One region of the Amycolatopsis sp. NPDC088138 genome, then DNA from elsewhere that is predicted to be linked to it. Evidence: riboswitches for the same ligand, from Rfam matches in the RefSeq annotation. Region 1 holds a riboswitch; each other region holds the start of a gene.
The links. Region 1 has a riboswitch for thiamine pyrophosphate ahead of ACIOD2_RS09845 (thiamine ABC transporter substrate binding subunit). Riboswitches for the same ligand answer to the same signal wherever they lie in the genome.
Positions count from the first base shown of each region.

Region 2: another riboswitch for thiamine pyrophosphate. It lies ahead of thiC (phosphomethylpyrimidine synthase ThiC); the one in region 1 lies ahead of ACIOD2_RS09845 (thiamine ABC transporter substrate binding subunit).
Region 3: another riboswitch for thiamine pyrophosphate. It lies ahead of thiO (glycine oxidase ThiO); the one in region 1 lies ahead of ACIOD2_RS09845 (thiamine ABC transporter substrate binding subunit).

Region 1 is NZ_JBIUTB010000002.1:489,709-499,880, forward strand. Features, by position in the region: gene ACIOD2_RS09800 (DUF1737 domain-containing protein) at 1-96, shown strand, start outside; gene ACIOD2_RS09805 (DNA-3-methyladenine glycosylase 2 family protein) at 93-1,493, opposite strand; gene ychF (redox-regulated ATPase YchF) at 1,608-2,690, shown strand; gene ACIOD2_RS09815 (ArsR family transcriptional regulator) at 2,746-3,330, shown strand; gene ACIOD2_RS09820 (hypothetical protein) at 3,327-3,794, shown strand; gene ACIOD2_RS09825 (hypothetical protein) at 3,817-4,086, shown strand; gene ACIOD2_RS09830 (DUF1330 domain-containing protein) at 4,083-4,376, shown strand; gene ACIOD2_RS09835 (winged helix-turn-helix transcriptional regulator) at 4,387-4,752, shown strand; gene ACIOD2_RS09840 (4a-hydroxytetrahydrobiopterin dehydratase) at 5,163-5,447, opposite strand; TPP riboswitch at 5,480-5,589, shown strand; gene ACIOD2_RS09845 (thiamine ABC transporter substrate binding subunit) at 5,611-6,660, shown strand; gene ACIOD2_RS09850 (ABC transporter permease) at 6,771-8,333, shown strand; gene ACIOD2_RS09855 (ABC transporter ATP-binding protein) at 8,333-9,340, shown strand; gene ACIOD2_RS09860 (ABC transporter permease) at 9,746-10,172, opposite strand, start outside.
Region 2 is NZ_JBIUTB010000007.1:837,016-847,187, forward strand. Features, by position in the region: gene ACIOD2_RS40705 (hypothetical protein) at 1-170, opposite strand, end outside; gene thiD (bifunctional hydroxymethylpyrimidine kinase/phosphomethylpyrimidine kinase) at 189-995, opposite strand; gene thiC (phosphomethylpyrimidine synthase ThiC) at 995-2,629, opposite strand; TPP riboswitch at 2,623-2,747, opposite strand; gene ACIOD2_RS40720 (S1C family serine protease) at 2,798-3,709, opposite strand; gene ACIOD2_RS40725 (glycoside hydrolase family 15 protein) at 3,916-6,081, shown strand; gene ACIOD2_RS40730 (peptide deformylase) at 6,147-6,725, opposite strand; gene ACIOD2_RS40735 (DUF3263 domain-containing protein) at 6,881-7,189, shown strand; gene ACIOD2_RS40740 (LytR C-terminal domain-containing protein) at 7,186-7,812, shown strand; gene ACIOD2_RS40745 (AAA family ATPase) at 7,864-10,131, opposite strand; gene ACIOD2_RS40750 (nitroreductase family protein) at 10,137-10,172, opposite strand, start outside.
Region 3 is NZ_JBIUTB010000007.1:823,148-833,319, reverse strand. Features, by position in the region: gene thiD (bifunctional hydroxymethylpyrimidine kinase/phosphomethylpyrimidine kinase) at 1-170, shown strand, start outside; gene ACIOD2_RS40685 (ion transporter) at 230-1,036, shown strand; gene ACIOD2_RS40680 (SDR family oxidoreductase) at 1,033-1,872, opposite strand; gene ACIOD2_RS40675 (winged helix-turn-helix transcriptional regulator) at 1,965-2,330, shown strand; gene ACIOD2_RS40670 (MarR family winged helix-turn-helix transcriptional regulator) at 2,327-2,758, opposite strand; gene ACIOD2_RS40665 (thiazole synthase) at 2,856-3,614, opposite strand; gene thiS (sulfur carrier protein ThiS) at 3,616-3,816, opposite strand; gene thiO (glycine oxidase ThiO) at 3,816-4,892, opposite strand; TPP riboswitch at 4,886-4,992, opposite strand; gene thiE (thiamine phosphate synthase) at 5,126-5,785, shown strand; gene ACIOD2_RS40645 (OmpA family protein) at 5,966-7,162, shown strand; gene ACIOD2_RS40640 (hypothetical protein) at 7,177-8,814, shown strand; gene ACIOD2_RS40635 (hypothetical protein) at 8,878-9,609, opposite strand; gene ACIOD2_RS40630 (threonine/serine dehydratase) at 9,756-10,172, shown strand, end outside.

The DNA.
Region 1 (10,172 bases):
CTCGGCTACCGCCTGCACGGCTCACCGGCGGCGACCTTCGACGGCAACCAGGTGATCGTCGCGCAAGCCCTGCTCTGGCAAGGCGAGCAGGCCTAGGCGTTCGCGCGCCACAGGTACATCCCGGCGTAGGAACACCACGGCGTCCACCGCCGGGCCCGGTCCGCGACGTCTTTGATGCCCAGCGCCGCCGCGCCGCGGCCCAGGGCGGCGTCGCCGGTCAGCAGGACGTCCGGGGCGCCGAGGACGCGCATCAGCACGTAGTCCGCCGTCCACGCGTCGACCTCCGGGCACGCGAGCAACTCGGCCCGCAGGTCGGCGGCGTCGCGGCCGACGTGGACGTCCAGCCGGCCCTCGGCCAGCGCTGCCGCGACACCCCTCACCGAAGGGGGTCCCGCCGCCGCGATCTGGGCCGCCGTCGGGAACAGCCGCGTGACGCCCGCTTCCGCCGGCACCTCGTCGCCGAGGACGGCCGTGACGTCTCGGCCGAGCAGGGCCCGCAGCAGCAGCTCTTCCCCGTCGACCGAGCCGGGGACGCGGATCCCGGGCACCGCCCTCACGACCGGTGCCAGCGCGGGGTCGGCGCCGAGGACGCGGGTGACCGCGGCCGGGTCGGCGTCCAGGTCCAGCAGCCGGCGCACCCGGCTGACCACGCTGCTGAGATCACGCAGGTCGGCGAGGTGCAGCTCGCAGCGCACGTGGTCCGGTTCCGGCGTCAGCCGCACGACGCCGGTGCCGTGCGCGAGCCGCAACGTCCGGGCGTACGACGTGTCGGTGACGTCTTCGACGCCCGGCACCGCGCGGTCCGCGAAGAAGCGAAGCAGCCCGGCGGCGTCGAAAGGCGGCCGGAACGGCAACCGCAGGCTGAGCCGCGTCGCGCCTTGGTCGGCCTCACGACGTCCGCGTCGCAGGCTGGCCGCGCGAAGCTGCGAAGGCGTTGTCGCGAACACTTCGCGGATCGTCTCGTTGAACTGCCGCACGCTGGAGAACCCCGCCGCGAACGCGACATCGGTCAGCGGCAGCCCGGACAGCTCGATGAGCAGCCGCGCCGAGTGCGCGCGGTGCGCCCGGGCGAGCGCCAGCGGGCCGGCGCCCAGCTCGGCGGTGAGCACCCGGCCGAGCTGCCGCTCGGAATAGCCGAGCCGTCGTGCGAGACCTGGCACGCCTTCGCGTTCGACGGTCCCGTCGGAGATCAGGCGCATCGCCCGCGCCGCGAGGTCGGCGCGCAGGTTCCAGTCCGGCGAGCCGGGCACGGCGTCGGGCAGGCAGCGGCGGCAGGCGCGGAAACCGTTGGCCTGCGCGGCCGCCGACGTCGGGTAGAAGCGCACGTTCTGCACCTTCGGCGTCGACGCCGGGCACGACGGGCGGCAGTAGATGCCGGTGGTGCGGACCGCCATGATGAACTGGCCGTCGAAGCGCGGGTCGCGGGCGGTGACCACGCGGTAGCAGCGTTCCGCGTCCCGCCAGAGCCCGGGCGCCTCGGTTGTCGTGACCATGAATCCGAGCATGCCAGCAGGTCAACGGCGTTGCTGGCGAAAATCCGACACCGCGTTCGCCCTGGTCGTGAGCCCTGGCGGCGGTCGCGGACCGGCCACGTAGACTTCGGGGTCGTGAGCCTCACCCTCGGTATCGTCGGCCTGCCCAACGTCGGCAAGTCCACCCTGTTCAACGCGCTGACCCGCAACGACGTGCTCGCCGCGAACTACCCGTTCGCGACGATCGAGCCGAACGTCGGCGTGGTGCCGCTGCCGGACCCGCGGCTGGACAAGCTGGCGGAGCTGTTCAAGTCGGAGAAGATCGTGCCGGCGGTGGTGTCCTTTGTGGACATCGCGGGCATCGTGAAGGGCGCCTCCGAGGGTGCCGGGCTGGGCAACAAGTTCCTCGCGAACATCCGTGAGGCCAACGCGATCTGCCAGGTCATCCGCGTGTTCGACGACCCCGACGTGATCCACGTCGACGGCCGGATCGACCCGCTGAGCGACATCGAGACGATCAACACCGAGCTGATCCTGGCCGACCTGCAGACGCTCGAGAAGGCCGTCTGGCGCCTGGAGAAGGAAGCGCGGACCAAGAAGGAAGCGAAGCCCGCGCTCGAGGCCGCGCAGAAGGCGAAGGAAATCCTCGACAGCGGCCGCACGCTCTTCTCCGCGCAGAAGGACGTCGACCTCGAACTGCTTCGCGAGCACAGCCTGCTCACCACGAAGCCGTTCCTGTACGTGTTCAACGCCGACGAGGCGATCCTCACCGACGAATCCCGCCGCGAGGAGCTGACCAAGCTGGTCGCCCCGGCGGACGCGGTGTTCCTCGACGCGAAGGTCGAGGCGGAGCTGCTGGAGCTGGACGACGAGGAGTCGGTCCGCGAGCTGCTCGAGTCGGTCGGCCAGCCGGAGCCGGGCCTGTACTCGCTGGCCCGCGCCGGGTTCCACACCCTGGGCCTGCAGACGTACCTGACCGCGGGTCCCAAGGAGTCGCGCGCCTGGACGATCCCCCAGGGCGCGACGGCCCCGCAGGCCGCGGGCGTCATCCACACGGACTTCGAGCGCGGCTTCATCAAGGCGGAGATCGTCTCGTACGACGACCTGATGGACGCAGGCTCGATGGCGGCGGCCCGCGCGGCGGGCAAGGTCCGCATGGAGGGCAAGGACTACACCATGGCGGACGGCGACGTCGTGGAGTTCCGCTTCAACGTCTGAGTAACTGCCTGTCACTGGTTGTTGTTTTCATTGGGCGCAGGATATGCTGCGTCCAATGAAAGCTTCGCCGAGCTTGCTGCCCCTGCTGCGTTCGCGCATGCAGGGTGAGCTGCTCGCGCTCGTCCTGCTGCATCCGGACCGCGAGTACAGCCTCACCGAGCTCGCCGAGGCCACTGGTGTCACGCCCACCGCCGTGCTGCGGGAGGTCGAACGGCTGACCGGTGGTGGCATCCTCGAAGACCGGCGCGTGGGCCGGAGCCGGCTCGTCAAAGCCCGCACGGACACCCCGCTCTACCAGCCGTTGAGTGACCTCATGGCGGTCACCTTCGGGCCGATGCCGCTGCTCGCCGAGGCCCTGTCCGGGCTGGCGGACGTGCGCGAGGCCTACATCTACGGCTCGTGGGCCGCGCGCTACAACGGCGAACCCGGTCCGCCGCCCGGCGACGTCGATGTCCTCGTCGTCGGCTCGCCCGATCCGGACGCGCTCTTCGACTCGGCCGAACAGGTTTCCCGGCGGCTGGGGCGCGAGGTCAACGTCCACCGGGTGTCGCCCGAGTCGTGGGCGGCGAGCACCGCCGATCCGTTCCTCACCAGCGTGCGTGAGCGTCCACTGGTGAAACTCAGCCAGGAGGCTCGATGACCCGGTGGAACCAAGGCCGCGAACGGATCGACGCGTTCATCGCGCGCGGCGCCATCGAGCACGTCCCGGCGTCACGGGAGGCCGCTGAGGCCGAGCTCGTCCGGGCCCGCACGCACCTCGCTTCGGCGCGGCAGCTGCAGGAGACGGATCCGGAAGGCGCCTACACGCTGGCCTACGACAGCGCACGGCGCGCCCTGGCCGCCGTCCTGCAGAACCAGGGCCTGCGGGTGACGAGCCGGGGTGGGCACGTCACCGTCTACGAGGCGGTTCTCGCTCAGCTGGATCCGCCGCTGGGGCCGGTTCTGCGGCCCTTCAACCGGATGCGAGCCCGGCGCAACGAAGTCGCCTACCGGTCATCGGAGGCGCCTGCGGTGACCGTGGAAGACGTGACGGCCGACGTCGTGAAGGTCGAGGCCCTCATCGAGGTCGCCGAGAAGGCGATCCCGAACATGTCACGCTATTGACCGCCGAGCGCGCACGGCCCGGGTGACCGGTCGCTGTGCTTGCGGGTGTCCCACGATCGACCTGGCGGTCGACGAGACAGCGCCCGTCGCCGGCATCGAGGACCGGGTCGCGGTGGAGGTCGACGTCGCGGACGGCGGGCTCATCGTGTTCGTCGACGAAGGCCGCCTGTCCGGGCTCGAGTACTGGAGCGTGGGCGACGAGACCCCGGCCGAGTTCCCACCGCCCGAGGACATCCGGGTAGTGACGGCACCACGCAACGACCCCGGCGTTCTGCCACCCTCGGAGTCGTGAGCGTCTACGTCGTCTCCGAGGTCGAAATCCTCGACGAAGCCCAGGGGCAGCGCTACCGCGAACTCGCCCAGGAATCGATCGCGCGGCACGGGGGGCGCTACATCGTCCGAGGTGCGGCGCCCGCGGTTCTCGAAGGGACCTTCGACGAACACCAACGCGTGGTCGTCGTCGAGTTCCCCGACCGGGACACCGCCGAACGCTGGTACGGCTCGGCCGAGTACGCCGAAGCGTTGGCGCTGAGCAAGACCGCGCTGCGGCGGCGGTTGCTGCTCGTCGACGGAGTGGCCTAACGTCGGCTTGGTGGAGCCGCTGACCGCTGATCTCTTCGCGACGCAATGCCCGTCCGCCGAAACGCCGTTCCGGATCGCGGACAAGTGGGGTGGGATGGTGGTCATCTGCCTGAAGGACGGGCCGCGGCGGTTCTCCGAGCTGCGCGTGCCCCTGCGGACCGTCAGCCCGAAGGTGCTCGCCGCGACGCTGAAGGCTCTTGAACGCGACGGCATGGTCACCCGCAAGGCCTACGACGAGAACCCGCCGCGTGTCGAGTACGCGCTGACCGACCTGGGCCGGACGTTGTTCGAGCCCATGGAACGGTGCCGCGAATGGGCGGAGAAGTACCTGCCGAGCCTGCTGAAAGCCCGGCAGGCCTACGACCGGGCGGACTAGCCGAGGAGGCCCATCAGCGCGATCGCGATCAGGACGACCGCGGGCGCGAGGGCGTTGATCCAGGCGCGCTGGGTGGCGGTCAGGGCGGCGGTGGCGGGGGTGCTGTTCATGGCGTTTTCCCTACGAACGGGCCGATGCTTCCGCGAGTTCAGCGCGTTGACCATGCCGAGTGTTAGCAGCTGTGACGAAGCTCACCCGATCATGCCGCTGACCAGCGGAAACGGCACTCAGCCGTCCGAGTGACGGTGACTGCGGACGGTGAACCAGAGCACCCCGCCGGCCGCGGCCACCATCGTCGCGAATGCCACTGAGCCCACTACGATCGCCTGCGTCATATCTGCCTCTCGGGTCCGAAGTCCTTTACCGAGAGACGCCGAACGCGGGCTTTCGTGCACTCAGAGTAGCCGGGATCACAGTCCGTCGAGGGTCTCGTTGATCTGCTTGGCCAGCGCGAAGTCCTTCTCCGTCAGGCCTCCGGCCGAATGCGTGCTGAGGTGGAAGGTCAGCGTGCGCCAGCGGATGTCGATGTCCGGGTGGTGGTCGGCGGCTTCGGCCAGCACCGCGACGCGGTCCACCACCTCGATCGCCTTCGGGAAGCTCGGGAGCTCCACCTCGCGCCGGATGACCTTGCCCGTGCGGACCCAGCCGTGGAGCAGGGCCCGGTCGGCCTCGTCGTCGCTCAAGATTTCCGTCATGCCTCCATCGTCCAACGTCCTGGACTAAGGTGCACGGTTGCCACGGGAGTCCGGTGAGCCGGGCTGAGAGGCGGGGTGACCCGCGACCGTTAGCACCTGATCCCGGATCATGCCGGCGAAGGGAGGGCTTTCCCTCCTCGTCCGGCGAAGTGCAGGAGGGTAGATGAAACGCAGTGCTGTTCGCGCCGCGACGGCCATCGCCGTCGTCAGCGTCGTCACAGCGGCGTGTTCGCTGTCGGACGGGTCCGGTGACACGAAGCAGACGCCCACCGTCACCCTCGTGACGCACGACTCCTTCCTGGCGCCGCAGGAGGTGCTCGACGCCTTCCAGCAGCAGTCGGGCATCAAGATCTCCGTGCTCAAGCAGGGTGACGCCGGTTCGCTGACCAACAAGCTCGTGCTGACCAAGGCGAACCCGGTCGGCGACGTCGCGTACGGCGTCGACTCGACCTTCGCCTCACGCGCGCTCGCCGAGGGCGTCTTCGAGCCCTACACCAGCCCGGAGGCCGACCGCGGGCCGCAGCGCTACGCCGTCGACCCGGAGCACCGGCTGTCCGCGGTCGACGTCGGCGACGTCTGCGTCAACGTCGACACGAACTACTTCACCGCCAAGGGGATCCCGGCGCCGGAGTCGTACGACGACCTGGCCGACCCGAAGTACAAGGACCTGCTGGTCGCCGAGGACCCGGCGACGGCGTCGCCCGGGCTCGCGTTCCTGCTCGGCACGGTCGCGAAGTACGGCGAAGCCGGCTGGAAGGACTACTGGACCAAGCTGAAGGCCAACGGGCTCAAGGTGGTCAGCGGCTGGGAAGAGGCCTACACGAAGGACTTCTCCGGCTCGTCCGGCAAGGGGCCGCGGCCGATCGTCGTGTCGTACGCGTCGTCGCCGGCCGCCGAGGTTGGTGACGACGGGAAGCCGCGGACGAAGGCGCTGCTCGACACCTGCTACCGGCAGGTCGAGTACGCCGGGGTGCTCACCGGCGGCAAGCAGGAGGAGAACGCGCGCAAGGTCGTCGACTTCCTGCTCTCGCAGCAGTTCCAGGCGACCGTGGCGGCCAACATGTACGTCTACCCGGCGCGCCAGGGTGTCGACCTGCCGGCGGGCTGGGCGCAGGTCGCGCCGCTGCCGCAGAAGCCGCAGGCGCTGACCCCGGACCAGGTGCAGGCCGGGCGTGAGAAGTGGATCGGCGAATGGCGCACGCTCGTGCAGTGACATCCGGGCCTTCGCCCCGGGCCGGGGGCTCCGCCACCCGGAGCCCCCGAAAAGCGGCAGTCCTAGCCCCACCCAGGACGGTCCGCGGCCTCGGCCTGGCGCTGCTCGGCGTGGCGCCGATCGGTTTCCTGGTGGTGTTCTTCGCCTGGCCGGTGCTGGCGATCATCGGCCGCGGGTTCGCCGCGGGCGGGCTCGACGTCGTGCTGGGCGACGCGCAGACCTGTCGGCTGGCCGGGTTCACGGTGGCCACCGCGGCCGGCTCGACGGTCGTCGCGGTGCTGGCCGGGCTGCCGGTGGCGTTCCTGCTGGCGCGGGTGAAACTGCTGGGCGTCGGCCTGGTGCGGACGCTCGTGCTGGTGCCGTTCGTGCTGCCGACCGTCGTGGTCGGGCTGGCGTTCCGCGCGCTGTGGCCGGACGGCGGGGTGCTGCCGATCGTGCTGGCCAACGCGTTCTTCAACGTCGCCGTCGTCGCGCGAACCGTCGCTGGGCTGTGGGCCCGGCTGGACTCGCGGACCACCGACGCCGCGCGGGCGCTCGGCGCGTCACCGTGGCGGGCGTTCCGGTCGGTGACGCTGCCCGCGCTGGCGCCCGCGATCGCGTCCGCCGCGGCCGTGGTGTTCCTGTTCTGCGCCACCAGTTTCGGTGTCGTGCTGATCCTCGGCGGCGCGCGGTACCGGACGCTCGAGACCGAGATCTACTTGCGCACGGTCGACCTGCTCGACCTCTCCGGCGCCTCGGCGCTCTCGCTGATCCAGTTCGCGGCTGTGGTCGCGGCGCTGGTCGTCGGCGGGCTGGCGCGGCGGCGCAAGGAGGGCGCCAGGATCGGTTCCGGTTCCGTGCGGCGCCCTCGCGGCGGTGAGTGGTGGGTCGTCGGCGCGGCGGGTGTCGTGCTGGCCCTGCTGCTGACGCCGATCCTCGCCCTGCTCGCCGAGTCGGTGTCCACTTCGGACGGCTGGAGCTTCGCGGGGTACCGGGCGCTCTCGGGCACCGGGGAGAAGGGCGCGCTGCAGGTGTCCGGCTGGGACGCCGCGCTGAACTCGCTGAAGGTGGCGATCGACGCGACGCTGCTGGCGCTGGTGGTCGCCGTGCTCGCGTCCGTGGTGCTGGTGGCGTTGCGGCGGTCGCCGGCGCGGGCCGCGCGCGGGCTGGGGGAGACGCTGGACGCCGCGCTGATGCTGCCGCTCGGGGTGTCCGCGGTGACCGTCGGGTTCGGGTACCTGGTGACACTCGACGCGCTGCCCGGCGACCTGCGGACGTCGCCCTACCTGGTGCCGCTGGCGCAGGCGCTGGTGATCATCCCGCTGATCGTGCGGATGGTGCTGCCGGTGCTGCGCTCGGTCGACGTCCGGCTGCGGCAGGCCGCGTCGACGCTCGGCGCGAGCCCACTGCGGGTGTGGCGGGAGATCGACCTGCCGCTGGCGGTGCGCCCGCTGGTCGCGGCCGCGGGGTTCGGGTTCGTCGTGGCGCTCGGCGAATTCGGCGCGACGAGCTTCCTGGCCCGGCCGACGGCGCCGACGCTGCCGGTCGCGATCGCGTCGCTGATGGGGCGCCCGGGTGAGCTGAACAACCAGATGGCGTACGCCGCGTGCGCGTTGCTGATGCTCGTGACGGTGCTGGCGGTCGCGCTGATCGACCGGCTCGGGGCCGCGCGCGGCCGGGTGGGAGAGTTCTGATGGCGTTGTCGGTGCGGGACCTGACCGTCCACTATGGAGCGTTCGCGGCGGTGCGCGACGCCCGCCTGGACATCGCCGACGGCGAGGTGCTGGCCCTGCTCGGGCCGTCCGGTTCCGGGAAGTCGACACTGCTGCGCGCGATCACCGGGCTGGAGGCGTCGGCGCGCGGCACGGTGAGCTGGGACGGCGAGGACCTCGGCGCGGTGCCGGTGCACCGGCGCGGGTTCGGGCTGGTGTTCCAGGACGGCCAGCTGTTCGGCCACCGGGACGTCGCCGCGAACATCGCGTTCGGCCTGCGGATGCACGGCGTGCCGCGGGCCGCGTGGGCGCCGCGCGTCGCCGAGCTGCTGGAGCTGGTCGGACTGTCCGGCTTCGAGCGGCGGCGGGTGACGGAGCTGTCGGGCGGGCAGGCGCAGCGGGTGGCACTGGCCCGCGCGCTCGCGCCGGAGCCGCGGCTGCTGCTGCTCGACGAGCCACTGTCCGGTTTGGACGCCGGGTTGCGCGAGCAGCTGGCGATAGATCTGGCGGACCTGTTGCGGCGCAGCAAGATCACGGCGCTGCTGGTGACCCACGACCAGGAGGAGGCGTTCACCCTGGCCGACCGGGTCGCGGTGCTCGACGCCGGCGAAGTCCGGCAGGAGGGTGCGGTCCGGCGCGTGTGGCGCAATCCCTTGGACGACGGCGTGGCGCGGTTCCTCGGGGTGACGACGTTCGTCGACGGCGTCGCGGCGGGTGGCGTGGTCCGGACGTCGCTGGGGGACGTGCCGGTGCCGGACGTCGAGGATGGTCCGGTGCGGCTGGGGCTGCGCCCGCACGCGCTGCGGGTGGCTTCCGAAGGTGTCGCGGGCGAAGTGGTGGCGGCGGTGCACCGGCGCGAGCACGTGCGGCTGGTGGTGCGACTGGCGGAGTCCACTGTGGACGCGGTGGCTCCGGCGGCGGCCGACTTCCGGGCGGGGGATCGGGTGACGCTGGAGCTTGACCCGGACGGCGTGGCCCTGGTCGGTTAGGGGCTCTGGTTCTCCGCATGAAACTCGGCCTTGCGCCGAGCGAGGCAGGCGGGCCAGTCGGCCTTCGCCGCGATCACGTCCGTGATGGAAAGCTTGATAACGGCGCAACCGGAGAGGGAGCACGCTCTGGGATGGGTGGCGTCGATCAGCGAGATGCCGCCGATCTCGTCGCCGTCATCGATGTGGGTGCACAGCGCTGGGTGGAACGAAGAGTCCTCGTAGATGTCACCCGGCCGGATCTCCCCGGGCTGGCCCTGGTCGGTTGAGCAGCCCCGGCCCGGAACGCGGCCCCCACCCTTCCCGGGGGGCGTCCCCAGGCCAAGTCTATCGGCTCAGCCCGGGGAAACCCGCCGTTCGCGGATCTGTGGACAACTTCGCGCCTGTGGATGGCGGAGTTGACAGATTTCAGCCGTCGCGGGTGGACAACCGGGCGTAGGCCAGCGACAAGCCGATCACGATGTAACAAGCTGCTCGCAACGCCCCTTCGCCCAGCATCTGCGTGCCCATCGGGTCCTGCAGCACCTCCGCCGGGGCCATGGACCAGTTCTGCGTCAGCAGGAACGGGTGCAGCCAGTCGAGCGACGTCAGGAACCCGAGGATGGTGAACACGATGTCCGCCGCCAGGACGGACGCCACCACCAGCATCGGGTGCTCGGTCCAGCTGGACAGCGCCAGCGCCACCGCGCCGACCGCCCACAGCTGCAGCACCACCCAGGCCGCCACCAGCAGGATCCGCGCCAGCGCGCCGCCCAGGGACAACGTCGTGCCCGACAGCGTGAACAGCGAGTCCGTGCCGTTGATGATCAGCCCGGTCACCACGCCCGTGAAGCAC
Region 2 (10,172 bases), on a different contig from region 1:
GAGTCGCCGTCCCAGACGATCTCGACCGCGAGCGGGCTCAAGTTCTGTTCGGCGACGGCGGTGAGCATCCCGGCCACCGTGCACTCCGGCGGCGGATTCAGCAGACCGCGTTCGCGCAGGTGATCCGAACGGTCGCTGACGAGCCAACTGCCTTCGTTGATGCCGGGCACCGGGTTTCCCGCACCCGCTCAGTCTGTCAGCACCCAGAACGGCGACACCGGGCCGACTCCCGCGCCCAGCGGGTAGGACTCCGCCACGCAGCGCTCGATGAACTTCTTGCCCGCCGCCACCGCGTCCGGCACCGAAGCGCCCTTGGCCAGCCCTGCCGTGATCGCCGAGGCCATCGTGTCGCCGCCGCCGTGGGTGTTCTCCGTCTGGTAGCGGGGGCCGCTGAGCGAGATGACCGCGCCGCCGTCCGTCAGCAGGTCCACACAGTCCGGTGTGCCCTCCATGTGACCGCCCTTGACCAGGACCCACCGGGATCCGAAGGCCAGCAACGCTTCCGCCGCGTCCCGCTGGGAAGCCTCGTCCGTCACGGAGATGCCCGTCAGCAGGCGGACCTCGTCCAGGTTCGGCGTGATCAGCGTCGCGCGGGGGAACAGCTCCGTGCGGATCGCCTCCAGGGCGTCCTCGCGCAGCAGCGCGTGGCCCGTCATCGACGCCGCCACCGGGTCGACCACCAGCGGGATGTCCCCGCCGACCTCGTCGAGGGTCTTGGCCACCGCGCGGATGATCTCCGCCGTGGCCAGCATTCCCGTCTTGGCCGCGTTGACGCCCATGTCGGACGCCACCGCCTTGATCTGCGCGGCGACGACGTCGGCCGGGATCTCGGTGAAACCCTGCACGCCCAAGGAGTTCTGCACGGTGACGGCGGTCAGCGCGACCAGGCCGTGCACGCCGTTGGCGAAGAACGTGCGCAGGTCCGCCTGGATGCCCGCACCACCGCCGGAGTCGGATCCGGCGATGGTGAGGGCGGTCGGCGGGGTCTTCGGAATCATTGCCCGACCACGGGGAGGTACACCTTGCCGCCGGACTCGCTGAACTCCGCCGACTTCGAGGCCATGCCCGCCTCGATGGCCTCCACAGTGGACAGACCGTGTTCCTCGGCGTACTTGCGGACGTCCTGCGTGATCCGCATCGAGCAGAACTTCGGCCCGCACATCGAGCAGAAGTGCGCGGTCTTGGCCGGTTCGGCGGGCAGTGTCTCGTCGTGGAACGCGCGCGCGGTGTCCGGGTCGAGCGACAGGTTGAACTGGTCGTTCCAGCGGAACTCGAAGCGGGCCTTCGACAGCTCGTCGTCCCACTCCTGCGCGTACTGGTGCCCCTTGGCCAGGTCGGCGGCGTGCGCGGCGATCTTGTACGTGATCACGCCGGTCTTGACGTCGTCGCGGTTCGGCAGGCCGAGGTGCTCCTTCGGCGTGACGTAACACAGCATCGCCGTGCCGTACCAGCCGATCTGCGCCGCGCCGATGGCCGAGGTGATGTGGTCGTAGGCCGGCGCGATGTCCGTCGTGAGTGGACCGAGGGTGTAGAACGGCGCCTCGCCGCAGAGCCGTTCCTCCAGCTCGACGTTCTCCTTGATCTTGTGCATCGGCACGTGGCCGGGGCCTTCGATCATCACCTGGACGTCGTGCGAACGCGCGAGGTGCGTCAGCTCGCCCAGGGTCTCCAGTTCGGCGAACTGCGCGCGGTCGTTGGCGTCCGCGATGGACCCCGGGCGCAGGCCGTCGCCGAGGGAGAACGTGACGTCGTACTGGCGCAGCAGCTCGCAGAGCTCCTCGAAGTGCGTGTACAGGAACGACTCCTGGTGGTGCGCGAGGCACCACGCGGCCATGATCGAGCCGCCGCGGCTGACGATGCCGGTGACGCGCCGCGCGGTCAGCGGGATGTAGCGCAGCAGCACGCCGGCGTGCACGGTGACGTAGTCGACACCCTGCTCGCACTGCTCGACGATGGTGTCGCGGTAGACCTCCCACGACAGCTTTTCCGGTTCCCCGTTGACCTTTTCGAGTGCCTGGTAGATCGGCACGGTGCCGACCGGCACCGGCGAGTTGCGGATGATCCACTCGCGTGTCTCGTGGATCCGCTTGCCGGTCGAGAGGTCCATGATGGTGTCGGCACCCCAGCGGGTGGCCCACACCATCTTGTCGACCTCTTCCTCGACCGACGACCAGACGGCCGAGTTGCCCATGTTGGCGTTGATCTTCACCAGGAAGTTCTTGCCGATGATCATCGGCTCGGACTCGGGGTGCCGCCGGTTGACCGGGATCACCGCGCGCCCGCTCGCCACCTCGGCGCGCACGAACTCCGGTTCGACGCGCTCGCGGGCGGCGATGTACTCCATCTCCCTGGTGACGACGCCTTGTTTGGCCCACCCGAGCTGGGTGTTGTGCTCGCGGCCGTCGGCCCAGCCGGCGCGCAGCCGATGGAGTCCACTGTGGACGTCGATCTTCGCTTCGGGGTCGGTGTACGGCCCGGAAGTGTCGTAGACGTCGAAGTTCTCCCCGTTGGACAGCTCGATCCGCCGCGCCGGAACGCGGAGCCCGGATTCGGTCTGGTGGTACACCTTGCGTGAGCCCGTGATGGGCCCGGTCGTGACGGAGACGTCCTTGTTTTCCAAGGTGGTCAACGACTTTCACTCCCTACGCCGGCATTACCCGGTCAGGTTCATGCGGTCGGTGACACCCGGGACAAATCCCCAGTCACCCTCTCAGCCCGCCATGGCGCGAGCTCCCGCGTTGTGGTGTTGTGCCACCGACCATGCCACGCCGGGGCGCCAGACTCAAGTCCGCTCACCTCACCCGACCAGTTCGGCCGGTGTGGCGTAGACGTCGACCATGGCTCCGTTGCGCAGCACGGTGATCGGCAGTGGGGTGCCGATCACTTCGGCGAACAGCTGCCGCTGGATGCCCTGCGCGTCCGACACGCGGGTGCGGCCGACGGTCAGCACGAGATCGCCCGCCCGCAGGCCGGCGCGCTCGGCGGGCCCGCCGGAAACGACTTCGCGCACCCGCAGCCCGGCCTCCTGCCCGGTCCGCTCGGCGACGTCGTCGGGCAGGGGCGCGGGCACGCCGACCACGCCGAGGTACGCGCGCCGCACCCGGCCTTCGACGACGAGGGTGTTGATGATCCGGCGCGTGGTCGAGTTGATCGGCACGGCGAGCCCGAGCCCGACCCCGGCGACGGCGGTGTTGATCCCGACGACGCGGCTCGCCGAGTCGGCGAGCGCGCCGCCGGAGTTGCCCGGGTTGAGTGCGGCGTCGGTCTGGATGACGTCCTCGATCACGCGGCCGGCGCGGCCGTGGCGCACCGGGAGCGCCCGCCCGAGCGCGCTGACGACCCCCGCGGTGACCGAGCCGGAGAAGCCGAGCGGGCTGCCGATCGCGACGACGAGCTGCCCGACGACCAGGTTGTCGGCGTCCCCGAGCGCGGCGGCGGACGGCGTCTCGTCACGCGCCCGCAGCACGGCGAGGTCGGAGAGCGGATCGGCACCGACGACGTCGAAGCGTGCTTCGCTGCCGTCGGCGAAGGTCGCGACGCCCTGGCGTTCACCGTCGACGACGTGGGCGTTGGTCAGCAGGTAACCGTCGTCGGCGAAGACGACCGCGGACCCGCTGCCGCGCCCGAGCTGAACCCCGGCGACGTGCGGGGTGACGGTCTTGGCGACCGTGCTGACCGAGCGCGAGTAGGCGTCCATCGCCTCGTCCATGAAGTACCTCGATTACACCGTTGCAGGTACTTCAAGTGTGCGCCGGTTACCGCGGGAAGTCCGTTCGCCGGCAGAGAACCGGTGGCGTGACCGGACCAGTGACGGTCAGTGGTTCACCGATTCGGACCATGCGCCGGTGAAGGATCGGCGAGACACTGCCTGTCGCTTCTGTAACGGTGCAGAAGCGACATCACTGTGGGGTTGATATGCGCAAACTCATGGTCTCGGCACTCGCCGGGCTGCTGGTCACCGGGCTGATACCCGCGACCGCGGCGGCACAGGGGACGGCTCCCGGCGCCCCCGGCGCCCATCCCAGCTGGCTGCCCGCGAACAAGACCGGCTTCGGCACGGCCCACGACCGGTCGAGCAACGTCTGGTTCACGCTCCAGGGTGGGCAGCTGTCCGAGGTCTACTACCCGGACCTGTCCACGCCGAGCGTCCGCTCGATGAACTTCGTCGTCACCGACGGGCGCAGCTTCGCCGTCGCCGATTACACCGCCAAGTCCCAGCAGGTCCGGCGCACCGACGACGACAGCTTGACCTACGAGCAGACCGTCACCGACGACCAGCACCGCTGGCGGCTGCGCAAGACCTACGTCACCGACCCGGCCGCGACGACCGTGCTGGTGGACGTCGACTTCCAGTCGCTGACCGGGCGGCCGTACCAGCTCTACGCCGTCGCCGACCCGGACCTGACCAACGACGGCTCCGACGACTCGGCCGCCCGCAAGGGAGACGCGCTCACCGCGTCGGACGCCACCAACGCCGCCGCTCTGACCGCGAAGCCCGGCTTCACGAAAACCAGCGTCGGCTTCGCCGGGGCGTCCGACGGCAACACCCAGCTCACGAAGACGTTCAAGCTCGCGACCTACGACACCGCCGCGAAGGGCAACGTCCTGCTCACCGGGCAGACCGCGGCCGACGGCGTGCGCAGCCGGCACGTCACCCTCGCGCTGGGCATGGGCGCGAAGGCGGCCGACGCGCTCGGCAACGCGCAGGCGTCGCAGCGGCGCGGCTTCGGGGACATCACCCGCTCGTACGACCGCGGCTGGGAGCAGTACCTGCGCGGGGTGAGCAAACCGCCGTCGTCGCTGAAGACCGACAGCGAGCGCGACCTCTACAAGGCGTCGATGCTGACGCTGGCCGCGAGTGAGGACAAGCACCACCCGGGCGCGTTCATCGCGTCGCCGAGCATGCCGTGGCGGTTCGGGAACAACGACCCGGAGTGGTCGCCGTCCGGCACCTACCACCTGGTCTGGCCGCGTGACCTCTACCAGATCGCGACCGGCCTGGCCGCCGGCGGCGACACGGCCGCCGCGAGCCGCGCGGTGACCTACATGTTCGGCACGCAGCAGCAGGCTGACGGGCACATGCCGCAGAACAGCCGGGTCGACGGCGTGCCGTACTGGACGTCCGTCCAGCTCGACGAAACCGCTTTCCCGATCGTGCTGGCCCAGCAGCTCGGGCGCAACGACGTCTGGCCCGGCGTGCGCAAGGCGGCCGACTTCCTGTTGTCCTACAAGGGTCCTGACGGCCAGGCCTCGCCGTGGACCCAGCAGGAGCGCTGGGAGGAACAGGACGGCTGGTCCCCGTCGACGATCGCGTCGGTGATCGCCGGGCTCGTCTGCGCCGCGGACATCGCTTCGCACAACGGCGCGCCGGCGGACGCCGCCCGCTACCTCGCGGCGGCCGACAAGTTCAAGGCCGACCTGCCCAAGCAGACGATCACCACGAACGGGCCGCTGTCGAAGGACCCGTACTTCGTCCGGCTCACCAAGGACGGCAACGCGAACGCTCCGACGACGTACAACCTCGGCAACTCCAGCGTGACGATGGACCAGCGCGCGGTCACCGACGCCGGGTTCCTCGACCTGGTGCGCCTCGGCGTCTACCGCGCCGACGACCCGGTGATCGTGAACAGCGTTCGCGTCACGGACAAGGAGATCTCGTTCACCACGCCGACCGGCCAGTTCTGGCACCGCTACACGAAGGACGGCTACGGCGAGCAGGCCGACGGTTCGCCGTGGGACTACACGTTCCCGGCCGAGAGCCGCACGACGTTCGGCCGGCTGTGGCCGCTGCTGGCCGGCGAGCGCGGCGAGTACGAACTGACGCTCGGCCAGCCCGGCTCGGCCGCGCGGCGGCTGCGTGACCTCGGCCGGGTGAGCAGCTCGGCGGAGACCATGCCGGAGCAGGTGTGGGACGAGAACCCGCCGTCGGGCCAGACCGGTTTCCCGGCCGGCACGCCGAACACCTCGGCGACGCCGCTGGCCTGGACGCACGCGCAGTACGTCCGCCTGGCCTGGGACGTCAAGGCGGGCTCTGTGCTCGAAACCCCCCGAGTGGTCCGCTGCCACTTCCTGGGTTGCTGAAAGCCGTGAAAGCCACCTTGAGGGACATAGAGTCCCTCAAGGTGGCCTTCACGGACTTGGGAGGGTCAGATGACGGCGCCGTCGTCTTCGGGGGTGCGCGGCGGCAGCCACGAGAGGCCGGGGACGCCCCACTTGTTGGACTTCAACATCTTCTTCGCGGCGCGGGCGTGGCGCCCGACGAGCCGGTCGAGGTAGATGTAGCCGTCGAGGTGGTCGGTCTCGTGCTGCAGGCAGCGCGCGAAGTAGCCGGTGCCCTCGACCTCGATCGGGTTGCCTTCGATGTCGGAACCGGTCACCTTCGCCCACGACGCGCGGCCCGTCGGGTACGACTCGCCGGGCGCCGAGAGGCAGCCCTCCCAGTCGTCGTCCGGGTCCGGCATGGTCTCCGGGATCTCCGACGTCTCGAGCTTCGGGTTGACGACGACGCCCTTGTGGCGCACGCCCTCGTCGTCGGGGCAGTCGTAGACGAACACCCGCAGGTCGAGGCCGATCTGGTTGGCGGCGAGGCCGACACCCTCGGCGGCGTACATCGTCTCGAACATGTCGTCGGTGAGGATGCGCAGCTGCTCGTCGAACTCGGTGATCTCCCGAGTCGGGTTGTGCAGCACGGGGTCGCCGGCGATCCGGATGGCGTGGACGGTCACGAGCGGGCAGTTTAGTCGGACCCTTCTGGTAGACCTGCATCAGACCGTGACGCGCCGGTGTTGATGCCCACGTCGGCGTGCTGATTCGTGGTTGAATGACGCCCGCGGAAGAGCTAGGTCATGATCGCCATGTCGCCCGATTGAGAGGGACTCGGATGGACGCCGCGGAGTCGATGGCTGAGCCGCAGCCGTCGCCGCCGAAGCCCGTGCCCGGCCTGACCGAACGCGAGGTCGAGATCCTCGCCTTCGAGCGTCAGTGGTGGCGACACGCCGGGGCGAAGGAGAACGCCATCCGCGAGCGCTTCGAAGTCTCCACCACGCGCTACTACCAGCTGCTGAACAAGCTGCTGGAGAAGCCGGAGGCGATCGAAGCCGACCCGATGCTGGTGAAGCGGCTGCGCAAGACGCGCGCCGCCCGGCAGCGCAAACGTGGTGCACGGCGACTGGGGATCGAGCTGAAATGAGCGTGTTTTCGGGAATGTCCCGGCCGATGAAGGCCGCGGGCGTCGCGCTGATCGGCGTCGCGATCGTCGCCGCCGTCATCGGCGGGATCTCCGCGTTGAGTGGTGACGGATCGAACGAAGCCGGGCCGAGCGGTACGCCCAGCACCCAGCCCGGCACGCCGCCGGGCGGGCCGTCGTCGCCCACGTCGCCCACCTCTTCGACACCGCCGCCTTCGAGCACGGCCAGCCCGACGTCGCCCACGCCGCCGTCGTCCGGTCAGCCGACACCCGGCCAGCCGACGTCGGGGCAGCCGGGCCAGCCCGGCGACCAGCAGACGTCCAACAAGTGGGTCACCGTCCGGGTGTTCAACAACTCGACGATCAAGGGCCTCGCCGCGCGCGCGAAGGACGACTTCGCCGGCTCGGGCTGGAACGTCACCGAGGTCAGCAACTACTCGCAGGGCGTCATCCCGGCGACCACGGCCTACTACCGGCCGGGCACCGACGAGGAGGCCGCGGCCAAGCAGCTGGCGCAGGAGTTCGACTTCAAGGCCGAGCCCCGGTTCCAGGGAATACAGGATGCGAGCCCGGGTGTGATCGTCATCGTGACGAACAACTACGAGTCCGGTCACAAGGGCAGCTGACGAGCTGTTGCCGAAGGGGCGCCACCCGCGGGTGGCGCCCCTTCGCGTGTTTCAGTCCCCGGCCTGGACGTGGGCGTAGGCCTCCAGGGCCGCGAGCTGGGCCGGGTCCAGGCTCGGCCGGACCTTCGTGCGGGCCGTCGCGAGGTGGGCCGCCGTGACTTCGTGGGCTTCCAGCGACTCGCGCATCGCCGTCAACGCCGCCTCGCGGATGAGGGCCGCGCAGTCGGCCGCCGAGTAACCGTCCAGAGTGGACGCCACGGCGGCCAGGTCCACATCGGAGGCCAGCGGGGTGTTCTTCGAGGTCGCGAGCAGGATCGCGGTGCGGGCCTCGGCGTCCGGCGGCGGCACGTAGACACGGCGCTCCAGCCGTCCGGGCCGCAGCAGCGCCGGGTCGACCAGCTCGGGCCGGTTCGTCGCGCCGAGCACGACGACCTCGCGCATCGGCTCGACACCGTCCAATTCGGTCAGCAGCGCCGCGACCACGCGGTCGGCGACACCGGAGTCCGACGACTGGCCGCGGCGCGGGGCCAGCGCGTCGATCTCGTCGAGGAAGATCAGCGACGGCGCGGCCTCGGCGGCGCGGCGGAACAGCTCCCGCACCGCGCGCTCCGACTCGCCGACCCACTTGTCCATCAGCTCGGCGCCCTTGACCGCGAACACGTTGAGCGCGCCGGTGCCGGCCAGCGCCCGCACCAGGAACGTCTTGCCGCCGCCGGGCGGCCCGTAGAGCAGCACCCCGCGCGGCGGTGCGACGCCGAGCCGGGCGAACGAGTCCGGGTACCGCAGCGGCCACAGCACCGTCTCGGTGAGCGACTGCTTGACGTCGACCATGTTGCCGACGTCGTCCAGCGTCAGCCCGCCGGTGGCCAGGTTGTCCGAAGTGGACAGCGACACCGGCCGGACGGTGGTCAGCGCGGCCTCGAGGTCCTGCTGCGAGACGCGCGGCTCGTCCTCTTCACGCTGGCGCAGCGCCGCCCGCAGGGCCGCGTCCCGCCGCAACGCGATCAGGTCCGCCGCGACGAACCCCGGCGTCCGCTCGGCGAGCGCGCCGCAGTCGATGCCCGGCTCGAGCGGGACGTCGCGCAGCAGGACGTTCAGCAGCTCACGGCGGATTTTCGCGTCCGGAAGGGCCAGGCCCAGCTCACGGTCCAGCAGGTCCGCCGCCCGCAGCCGCGGGTCGGCGGACTCGGCGCGGGCCGTCGTCGCGACCACGGCGAGGCGGTCGCGGCGCAGGGCCGCGCGCAGCTCCTCCAGCACGACCGTCGCCACCGGCGGCGGTGTGGTCGCGGGCAGCAGCGCGTCGACGTCGGTGAGCAGCAGCACGGCCGGGCCGGTGGCGGCGCGGATCGCCTCGCGCAGGCGGGCCACCGCGACGTTCGGGTCCAGCACGGCGAGGTTGGGCGCGGCCACCGGCACGACCTTGACGTCCTCGGCCTGCGCGACCGAACGCACCAGCGTCGCCTTGCCGACACCCTCCGGGCCGGACAGCAGTACGCCGAGGTGGGCGGGTGCGCCCAGCTTCGCGAGCAGCTCCGGCCGGTGGAAGGCCAGGTCGAACCACTCGGAAAGCTTGCGGGCGGCCGCTTCGCCGCCGATCAGGTCGGCCACCGGCACGGCCGGCTCGGTGACCTCCGCGACCGCCACCTCGTCCTCGACGATCTCGGCGTCGATCCACTCCTCGGCCGCGGTGACGGCGGTGGTGCGGACGAGCGCGGTCGCCGTCCGCGGCGCGGCGGGCTCGGCGGCGGGCCGGGCGCCGTCGCGCCAGACGACCACTGTGGACGGTCCAACCGCGACAGTGCCGGCCGGCTCGGTCGCGGTGACGGTCAGCAGCTCGTTGGTCCAGGTCGCGCCGATGGCCCGCGACAGCTGGCCGCGCAGCCCGGCGGCGTCGGACCCCGGCTGCGGCGCGAGGTCCTGCGGCAGCAGGGAAACGGCGTCCCCGACGGTCAGGACCTTGCCGATCAGGGCGAGCCGCAGCATGTGCGGGCTCACCGAGGTGCTGGCCAGCCGCGACCCCGCGACGGTCACCGTCCGCGCCGCGGACACCTCGGCCGGGGCGACGACGACCTCGGCGCCCTCGGTGACGCCGAGGTTCGACATCGTGACGTCGTCGGTGAGCAGCACCCCGGGCACGCCGGTCTCGTCGGCGGGCGCCGCGAGCGCGGCGCTGACGCGGGCGCCGGTCAGGTGCACCGCGTCCCAGGCCCGCAGGCCCAGCGCGTCGAGGACCTCGGGGTGCAGCCGGACGACGCCGCGGCGGGTGTCCAGCGCGGACGGCGTGTGCCGGACGGTCAGCGTGATCTGGGGGTGGCTCACGCCGTTCACCCTAGCGATGCGGAGCGCTCCCACGCGTCGAA
Region 3 (10,172 bases), on a different contig from region 1:
ACACGATGGCGTCGGCGCTGACGGCGGGCCTGGCGAAGGGCATGTCGGTGGTCGAGGCGGCCCGCTACGGCAAGTGGTTCGTGTCCCACGCCGTCGAGCACGCCTACCCGATGGGCGCCAAGGTCGGCCCGGTCTCGGCCTTCTGGCGGCTGGCACCCGAAGAGCGCTGAGTACCCGTCCGGTTACCCTTTCCTCGTTTACTGATCCTTGACCACAACGGGGGACGGCCTTGACCGGGCGCGAGCGCGTGGCGAAGTTCCTCGAGGACCGCCGCTTCCAGAACTTCATCATCGCCGTGATCGTGTTCAACGCGACCACGCTCGGCATGGAGACGTCGACGTCCTTGATGGACGGGTTCGGCGGGCTCCTGCACACCCTCGACCACATCGCGCTCGGCATCTTCGTCGCCGAGCTGCTGGCGAAGTTCTACGCCTACCGCGGCGCGTTCTTCCGCGACAACTGGAACGTCTTCGACCTGCTGGTCGTCGGCATCGCGGTGATCCCGGCGACCGGGCCGTTCGCCGTGCTGCGGTCGCTGCGCGTGCTCCGGGTGCTGCGGCTGATCTCCGTCGTCCCGTCCATGCGGAAGGTCGTCTCCGGCCTGCTCGCGGCGATCCCCGGGATGGCGTCGATCGCCGCGCTGCTCGGGCTGATCATCTTCGTCGCGGGTGTGATGGCGACCAAGCTGTTCGGCGTCATCTCGCCCGAGAACTTCGGCGACCTCGGGACGTCGCTGTTCACGTTGTTCCAGGTGATGACCGGCGAGGCGTGGCCGGACATCGCGAAGGAGATCATGCTGCAGGCGCCGATGGCCTGGATCTTCTTCGTCGTCTACATCCTGGTGTCCAGCTTCGCGGTGCTGAACCTCTTCATCGCCGTCGTGGTCAGCGGCATGGAGGACGAGCTGCGGCAGGACATCCGCGAGGAAGAGGCCAAGCAGGCCGCGACCCAGGCCGAGGCCAACCGCGAGATCCTCGAAGAGCTCCGCGCCGTGCGCGCGGAGCTCGCCGAGCTACGGCGCGAGCAGGCGGCTTAACGGAACGCGGTGACGTTCCGGGCGGCCCAGTCGGTGAACGAACGCGGGGCCCGGCCGAGCACCCGCTCGACGTCCGGGCTGACCCGCAGCTCGGCCGGGCTCGGCGAGCCGAGGATGTCCAGGGTGTCGTCGGCGAGCTCGCCCGGCATGGTCCGGGTCATGCCGGCCTTGGCCTCGGCGCGGGTCAGCTCGTGGAACCGCACCGGCGAGCCCAGTGCGCCGGCGATGGCCGCCGCCTGCCCGCGCGGCGTGATCACCTCCGGCCCGGTCAGCTCGTAGACCTCGCCGGTGTGCCGGTCGTCCAGCAGGCAGGCCGCGGCGACCTCGGCGATGTCCACCGGATCGATGACGGGCACCCCGGTGTCGCCGAAGGGCGCGGCGACAACCCGCTGGGTGCGGACGGATTCGGCCCACCACAGGGCGTTGGAGGCGAACCCACCCGGCCGCAGGATGCTCCAGTCCGACCCGGACTCGCGCAGCACGTCCTCCAGGGCACGCATCGCGACCCGTGTCGTGCCGAACGGCCTGGTCGCCACGCCCAGCGTGGACAGCAGGACGACCTTGCGCACCCCACTGGCGATGGCCGTGCGGACGAGGTCCGCCGGGTCGGCACCGACGGCGTGCAGGTCGCCGGAGAGCAGCAGGAACAACGCCTTCGCCCCGGCCAGCACCGGCTCCAAGCCGGCGGGTTCGGCGAGGTCGGCCACCACGTGACGCACCCCGTCCGGGACCGCCGCGGCGTGCCGCGACACCGCCGTCACCTGCTGCCCCGCCTCGGCCAGCGCCCGTGTCAACGGCCGGCCGATGTTCCCGGTGGCCCCGGTCACCACGATCATGTTCTGCTCCTTCGTCCGATGTCTTCGCTGCTCGGGACGCTAGGAGCCAAGCTAACTTTTCGTAAGGACATACCTCCGGGTAAGCTCCCTACGTGACCGGAGGCGCGCAGATCACCCAGGGCGAGGCCAAACCGCGGTATGAGGTGTTTCACACCGCCTGCGCCGCGCGCGAGGTGGTCGACCACGTGACCAGCCGGTGGGGCATCTGGGTGCTGATCTCGTTGCAGAGCAACGACCTCAGGTTCTTCGAGCTGCGCGAGAGCATCGAAGGGATCAGCGAGAAGATGCTCGCCCAGTCCCTGCGGGCGCTGGTCGACGACGGCCTGATCTGGCGGCACGTCGAGCCGACGACACCGCCGCAGGTCACCTACGGGCTGACCGAGTTCGGCCGGGACGTCGGCGAGCCGCTGGGAGAGCTCTTCGACCGGATCACCCGGCGGCTGCCGCCCGCCGCTTAGCGGTCGTCGTCGGCGATCAGCGCTTCGAGCGCCGGGAGCGCCGCGGTCAACGCCTCGCGGTGCTCCGGCGACAGCTTGTCGAGCCGCCGGTTCAGCTCCTGCACCCGCGTCGACCGGACGCCGGAGACGAGCCGCTCGCCCTCTTCGGTGGCCTTCGCCAGCCACGCCCGCCGGTCGACCGGGTCGGACTCGCGGCTGACGTACCCGGCCTCGACCAGGGACGCGATGATCCGCGACATCGTCGCGGCGGCGACGCCCTCCTTCGCGGCGAGATCCCCGAGCCGGAGCTGACCGGCGTGCACCAGGGTCGCCAGCGCGGAGATCGCGCCGTGGCCGGGGCCCGGCACACCGGCCTGGCGCAGCGATCGCGACAGCCTGCCCACCGCGAGGTACAACCTGCCCGAGGTGTCCTGGACCGATGTGGTCACGGCTGGCTCCTTCTGCCTCACCCGTGCGCGGGTGCGCCGGAAAGTTCGGTCCACTTTACGGGTTCCCGGTGCGGGTTCGGTGTTAAGGCGCCGGCGGTCAGCGCGGCGGGCTCGACGCCTGGGCCCAGAAGCGCTGCGGCACCCGGCCGGCGCCGCGGGCCAGCCGCCCGGCCACGACGGCCGAGCGCATCGCCGCGGCCATCCGCTCGGGGTCACTGGCCCGGGTGACCGCGGTGGACAGCAGGACGGCGTCGCAGCCCAGCTCCATCGCCAGCGTGGCGTCCGACGCGGTGCCGATTCCGGCGTCGAGGATCACCGGCACACCCGCTCGCGAAACGATCAGCTCGATGTTGTGCGGATTCCGGATCCCGAGGCCGGTGCCGATCGGCGCGCCCAGCGGCATCACGGCGGCGCAGCCGGCCTCCTCCAGGCGCAGCGCGAGCACCGGGTCGTCGTTCGTGTAGACGAACACGGTGAAGCCGTCCGCGGCCAGCTGCTCGGCCGCGTCGAGGGTCTCGAGGGGGTCCGGGAGCAGCGTCCGGTCGTCCGCGTGCACCTCGAGCTTGATGAGATCGGTATCAAGCGCCTCGCGCGCCAAGCGCGCGGTGAGCACCGCTTCGGCGGCCGTGCGGCAGCCCGCGGTGTTCGGCAGCAGCTGGATCCCGAGCCTTTTCAGGAGTTCGAGCACGCCGGAGCCACCCTCGGCGTCGGCGCGTCGCATCGCGACGGTGGTCAGCTCGGTGCCGGACGCGACCAGCGCGCGTTCGAGCACGGCGAGGTTCGCCGCGCCGCCGGTGCCGATGATCAGCCGTGACGACAGCTTGTGCGTACCGATGACCAGCGGTTCTTCGTCCACTTCAGCCTCCTTGGACGGCGGTGAGCACGTCGAACGCCGCGCCCTTGGGCACGGCGGCGGTGGCCCAGTCGCCCCGGCGGACGACCACACCGTCGACCGCGACGGCGATCCCGGGCCGCTGCCCGCCGGCGGCGTCGAGGACGTCGGCGACGGTCGCGTCGTCCGGGAACTCCGTCCACCGGCCGTTGAGCTTGATCTCCATCACACGTGCTCCTTCTGGGACAGGCGGGCGGGCGAAGCCGCTTCGACGCCTTCGGGCGGCTTCTCCCCCTCGAGCCAGGCGACCACGGCGTCCGCGGTCACCGGGGCCAGCAACAGGCCGTTGCGGTGGTGCCCGGTCGCGGCGTAGACGCCGTCGTCCAGGACACCGAGGTACGGCAGCGCGTCGCGGCTGCCGGCCCGCAGGCCCGCGGCCGTCTCGGCCAGCTCGTACTCGGTGATCGCCGGGAAAACGCGCTCGGCGCCCTCGATCAGCTCACGGACGCCGCGCGCGGTGACGGCCCGGTCGAAGCCCGCTTCGTACTGCGTCGCGCCGAGGACGAGCTCCTGGTCGCCGCGCGGGACGAGGTAGATCGGCCGGCCTTCGACGACGGCGCGAACGGTGCGTGACGGCGGCGGCAGGCAGCCGCGGCGGGGTTTCAGCCGGAGGATCTCGCCCTTGAGCGGGCGGACGGCGTCGGCGAGCTGCGGGTGCAGCCGTCCGGTCCAGGCGCCGGCGGCGAGCACGACGGCGTCGGCGTCCGGGATCGTTGCGACGCGTTCGCGGACGAACCGGACCTGGTGGTTGACGCAGGCCGCGTACAGCGCGTTGAGCAGTTTCCGGTTGTCCACCGCCAGGTCGCCGGGCACGTGAAGTCCACTTCGGACGGATCCGACGCCGGGCTCGAGCCGCTTGGCCTCGCGTCCGGTCAGGCGTTCGGCCGCGCGGCCGAGGGAGTGCAGGTAGCCGGCGAGGATGTCGAGGTGGCCGGCGTCGGCGCTGTCGAAGGCGACGACCAGCGTGCCGTGCCCGGCCAGGCCGGGGTCGACGCCTTCCAGGGTGAGGTCACGTGCGAAGCCGGGCCAGCGGCGCAGGGACTCTTCGCCGAGGGCGAGGACGTCCTCCTCACCCGGCCAGGCCTCGGTGACCGGGGCGAGCATGCCGCCGGCCAGCCAGGACGCGCCGCCGCGCACGGGTTCGGGGTCGTAAACGGTGACCGCGTGGCCTTGCGCGGCCGCGCGCCACGCCGCGGACAGGCCGATCACGCCGGCGCCGACCACGGCCAAGGTGTTCGTCATGGGATCACGCTCCCTGCGCCGGCATGACCCGGATCAGGTTCCACGGTCGGAGCGGCAGCTCCCTCTCAGCCCGTTGCCCCGGGCTCCCGTGCGGACTCGTTCACCCTACTGTGCCGCTGGTTACCAGTCCAACCACAGTCACGGCCGATGGCTTTCGTGGCAACGACACGTGCCGCTCGAGGGCCGGCCTGCTTTTGGCCGGACTGGTAACGCGGCCAGGTACGGTCGCCGCTATGCCCGCCCTCTCCGGTGACAAGATCCGCGCCCGCCTCGACGCCGCGCGCCTGTACCTGTGCACGGACGCCCGAACGACCCGTGGCGACCTGGCATCGTTCGCCGACGCGGCCCTGTCCGGCGGCGTCGACATCATCCAGCTGCGCGACAAAACGGGCGCCCTGGAAGCCGCGGGCGAGATCGCGGCGCTGGAGGTGCTGGCGGAGGCGTGCGCCCGCCACGGAGCACTGCTCTCGGTGAACGACCGCGCGGACGTCGCCCTGGCCGTCGGCGCGGACATGCTGCACCTGGGCCAGGACGACATCCCGGTCCCGTTGGCCCGCCAAATCCTGGGCGACGAGGTGGTGATCGGCCGTTCGACACACTCGGTTCCGCAGGCTTCGGCCGCGGCTTCCGAGCCGGGAGTGGACTACTTCTGCACGGGCCCCTGCTGGCCGACGCCCACCAAGCCGGGGCGCTCGGCACCGGGGCTGGACCTGGTCCGTTCAGTTGCCGCCGACGCTCCTTCCCGGCCTTGGTTCGCGATCGGCGGCATCGACGTCCCACGGCTGCCGGAGGTGCTGGCGGCAGGGGCGTCGCGGATCGTGGTGGTCCGGGCGATCACCGAGGCCGAGGACCCGGCTGCCGCGGCCCGCGAACTGCGGTCCCATCTGGACTGAGGGAACTGGTTCGGTCGAACTCACGCATTTGTTACGGCCGAAATCAGATCTTCATCCCACCCGCGTCGGGTTTACCTGATCGGGCCATTTGCAGAAAGCACGGAGTAACGACGTTCGGTCGAACACCGACCTCCGTGCGGAACCCCGAAGCAACGGTAATAGGGGCCGCACGGAGGATTCGTGAAAACCTACGACGCCGAGATCAGCGCCTCGCCGAAGCGCTCCCTCTCCAAAGGCGCTCGCATCATGGCGATCTTCGCCTGTGCTGTGGTGCTTTTCGTCGCGATCTTGGTCGTGTTGCACAAGTCCGATGGCACCGATAGCACAAATCTGGTGTGGCTGGCGGAAAAGACCACTCATTCCCCCGGCACCTTGCCCCGTTCGTTGCGCGATCGCCTCCGGCAGGCCGGAAAGGAGGGCGGCGCCAAGTTCACCGCCTACGCCGTCGGCGAGCAGGCGGTGAACGTCGCGAACGACCTCGAGCTGGACCTCGACCGCGGGAACGGAAAGGTCGCCGACAACCGGCTGCAGGCGTCCAATGTCGACCGGATCCTCAAGGACGTCGCCAGTCGCATCGGAAGAACCACCGTCAGCCAGACGGGCTTTTCCCTGTACGCCGCGTTGCACACCGCCGCGGACGAGGCCGCGCGCACGGGCCAGGCGGAGGTCTGGCTGACGAGCACGGTACTGACCGGCTCCCTCGATCCGTTCACGATCTCGTCGCTGAGCGCCGGCGCGGATCCCGAACAGGCCGTCAACGAGGTGCTGAAGACCCCGCTGAAAGAGCTGGATCTGCAGGGCGTCGACCTGCACGTAGTCTTTTTGACCCCGGTGGGAACAGAACAGCGGCCACTCGACCCGAGATCCGAATCCTGGCGCGAAAAGTTCACCACGACGCTCGCCGATCGCCTCGGCGCGCAAATCGCCGACCCGATCCACGACAACGGAACGACCACCGCCTGGCCGAACGCCTCGGTGGTCCCACCGATCATTCCGTTCACGTCGCCACCGCCGCCGGCCAAAACGGAAGATCCACGAATCGACGAGGCGGCGTTCGCCCCGGACAGCGCGGAGCTGATCGACCGCCCGGCCGCGGCCGCTGTGGCCGCGCAAGCCGCCGGGCTGTACCGGAGCAAGAACGGGAAGTCCCAGATCAGCGTCACCGGCTATTGCGCCCGTTACGGCGACCCCACCGGCGCGCGCGACACCTCCGCGAAGCGCGCCGACGCCGTTGCGCAGCTGCTTCGCGATCAGGGAATCCCGGCCGGCGACATCTCGGCCTCCGGCGTGGGGTTCGACGAACTCGCCACCCCCGGCCAGGACGCCAGGTCACCCGCTCAGCGAGTGGTCGTCATAAAGCTCGTCGCCCGCTCTTGAGAAACGGAGAATTCGTGACCGACACGCCCGACGTGCCCCTGGCGGCCTACCCCGGCCTGCCGAAGGGCTCATTTCGCGTAACCGACCTGCCGAGGCCAGCCGCCATGGCCCTTGGCTCCACCGACGAGGGCGTCTGGACGGCGGCCGCCGCCACCTACCTCAGCGTGATCGACCCGGCGACCGGCAAGCCCGACCACGACCGTCCGCTGGCGGACACCGCGGCCGGCGCGGTCCAGAACGCCGCCGCGACCTGCCACGCGCAGGCGCTGGAGTACTCGGCCCCGACCGACGACCGCGCGGCCGAGCAGGATCTCGAGGCCACCAAGCACCTCGCCGAAGCCGTCGACACGATCGAACACGCCAGCGGGATCCTGAACGACCCCATCACCGGCCCGGACGGCGAGAAGATCGACGGACGGCGGATCCAGGTCATCCACCACCAGGACGAGCAGCTGGCCCGTCAGCGCAGTGCCGAAGGCGACTCGCGGCACACCCAGCGCAGCTGGGAGAAAGCGTGGCGGCTCCTCGCCTCGACCCTGCTGGGCGTGATGGACGCGATCCTCCTGTGGAAGCCGTTGCTGAACCTGTCGTTCACCAGCGGCTCGGACAACGCGCTCCGCTGGGCGATCGGGCTCGGCATGGTGAGCCTGCAGGTGCTGGCCATCGAGTGGGCGGCCCGCACGTTCGTCAACGCCGAACGGCTGAGCGTCGACCGCCGCGGTGCCGCGGCCGACTACAACCGCCCGTTCCGGCACGGCCGGTCGGGACCGGAACGCCCGGCGCCGACCACCGACGAGATCGCCGAAGCCGACCAGCAGTACTCGCACGCCTACTACGGGCTGGTCGGGGTGGCCGCGGCCGTCGCGATGATCGGGGGCGTCCGGGTCGCCTGGCTCGCCCGGCAGGCGGATCTGCCGGTCTACGAAGCCGTCCTGTTCGGCATCGTGATCGGCTTGATCCTCGGCTGCGTCGTGGTTCAGATGGCCCGTCTGTACTGCCGGGGGAACCTGCTGGGTGACCGGCTGGAGATCGAGCGGACGGTGATCGACGAGATCACCGGTCGTATCAAGCGGGCCCAGGGCCAGGTGGCCGGCGAGCGGGAGGCCGCGCACAACGCCCTCGTGGCCGCAGACAAGCTGACGAACCACGCCGAGACACTCCGTCAGCGCACCTTCGCCGACTCGCTACGGGCCGTCGAACTGGCCTGGACCTGGTTCGGCCTGCCCCCGGGCGATCTCGACCGCGAGGAGTTCAGGCGCCGGGCCATTCCCGAGGTCGAAGACACCGGGGCGCGGCGGGTCGACCTCCGCTCGCGGCTCGACCTCGTCAACACCTGGCTCGCGAACCGCGAGTCGATCTTCACGGCGCCTGCTTCGCCGGGCGAAGGTGCGGCGCTAGCCGAGCTGACCGCCGGCGAGGGTGGCCGCGGCACCGCCCTGCCGGTCCGCCAGAAGAAGGACAAGCTGATCATCGTGGGTCCCACACCGGTGGAGATCCCCGACCGGCCGAAGCCGCCACACCGGCTGATGCTGGTCGGCGCGGCCCTCACGGCGGTTGTGACCCTCGCCACGGCCTGGCTGGCTCCGGTCGACAACGGCCCGGTGGAGGACGCTGCTCAAAGCGTCGTCACACCATGGTCTTACCCGGCCTGACCCCGAAAGTCGTGAGGGGCACCTTCAGGGCTTATATGTCCCTGAAGGTGCCCCTCACGGCGTTTACGGCGTCGGAGTCGAAGCCGCGCCCTGGCTGGTCGGTGGGGCCGCCGAGGTCGACGGCTTCTGCGAAGTCGTGCTCGGCGTCGTCGGGGTTGTGGTCGGCGAGTCCGAGGACGTCGTCGGCGGGGTGTTCGACTCCGTCGTGGACGGGGTCGGTGTCGGCGAGTTCTGCGTGTCGTCCGTCGAGGTCGACGGGGTGGTCACCGGGGTCTTGTCCGTCTGACCCGAGCCGCTGCCGAAGATCTTGCCGATGCCCGCGCCCGTGCCACCCGCGACCTTGCCGCCGGTGGCCGCGTCCACGCTGACCATCGCCAGGATCGCCACCGCGAACGCCACCACGCTGGTGCCGATGATCAACGGCCAGCGCAGCTTGCGCAGGCGGCCCGGTTCGTCCGCCGGCGGGCCCTCCTCGCCGGGCTTCGGCAGCTGCACCGTCGGTTGTTCGGCCAAGGCCACCTCGGCACCGCCCCGGCGGCGGATCCCCGACGTCGCCAGCTGGCGCGCCTTCAGCGCGGCCGCGCGCGTGCGCTGCAGCGAACGCAGGTACACCTCGCCGCCGACCGTGGTGATCACGCTCGCCACGCCCGCGCCGACCACGGTGCCCGCCACGCCGAGGGTCGACCCCAGCAGCGCCGCCGTCACCGCCGCCAGCGCCGCGGCCATCACCTGCGCGATGCGCAGTCCTGACTTCGCTTCCTTCGTTTCGGAAGTCGCTGCGTTCTCCTTGCTCATGATCCCGATCCGGTAGTAAGTCTTCTCCCCTGTCCAACGTGTAAGGCGCGCGGGAAACTCCCCGCGTTGCCACGGCGTGAGGAGCGCCACGTTGACTGTCTATTATGGACAGTGTAAATCGAACGGTTTCTTGACATACTCGGCACATGGAACTGGTGACGATCTCTGACATCGAGGCCGCCGCGAAGCGCGTCGAAGGTGTCGCCGTGCGCACGCCGCTGCTGCTCCAAACGTGGGATCCCCGGAAGTCCTTGTGGCTCAAACCCGAAAGCCTGCAACCGATCGGCGCGTTCAAGGTGCGCGGCGCGTTCAACGCGATCGGCACTTTGGACGACGAGGCGCGCGCCCGCGGTGTCATCGCCTACTCGAGTGGCAACCACGCACAGGCCGTCGCGTACGCGGCGCAGCGGTTCGGCGTGCCCGCGGTGATCGTCGTGCCGGACATCGCGCCGCGGATCAAGGTCGAGGCCACCCGCTCCTACGGCGCCGAGGTGATCGAGGTGCCGATCGGCGAGCACGAGGCCAAAGCGCACGAACTGGCCGCCGAACGCGGGCTGACCCTC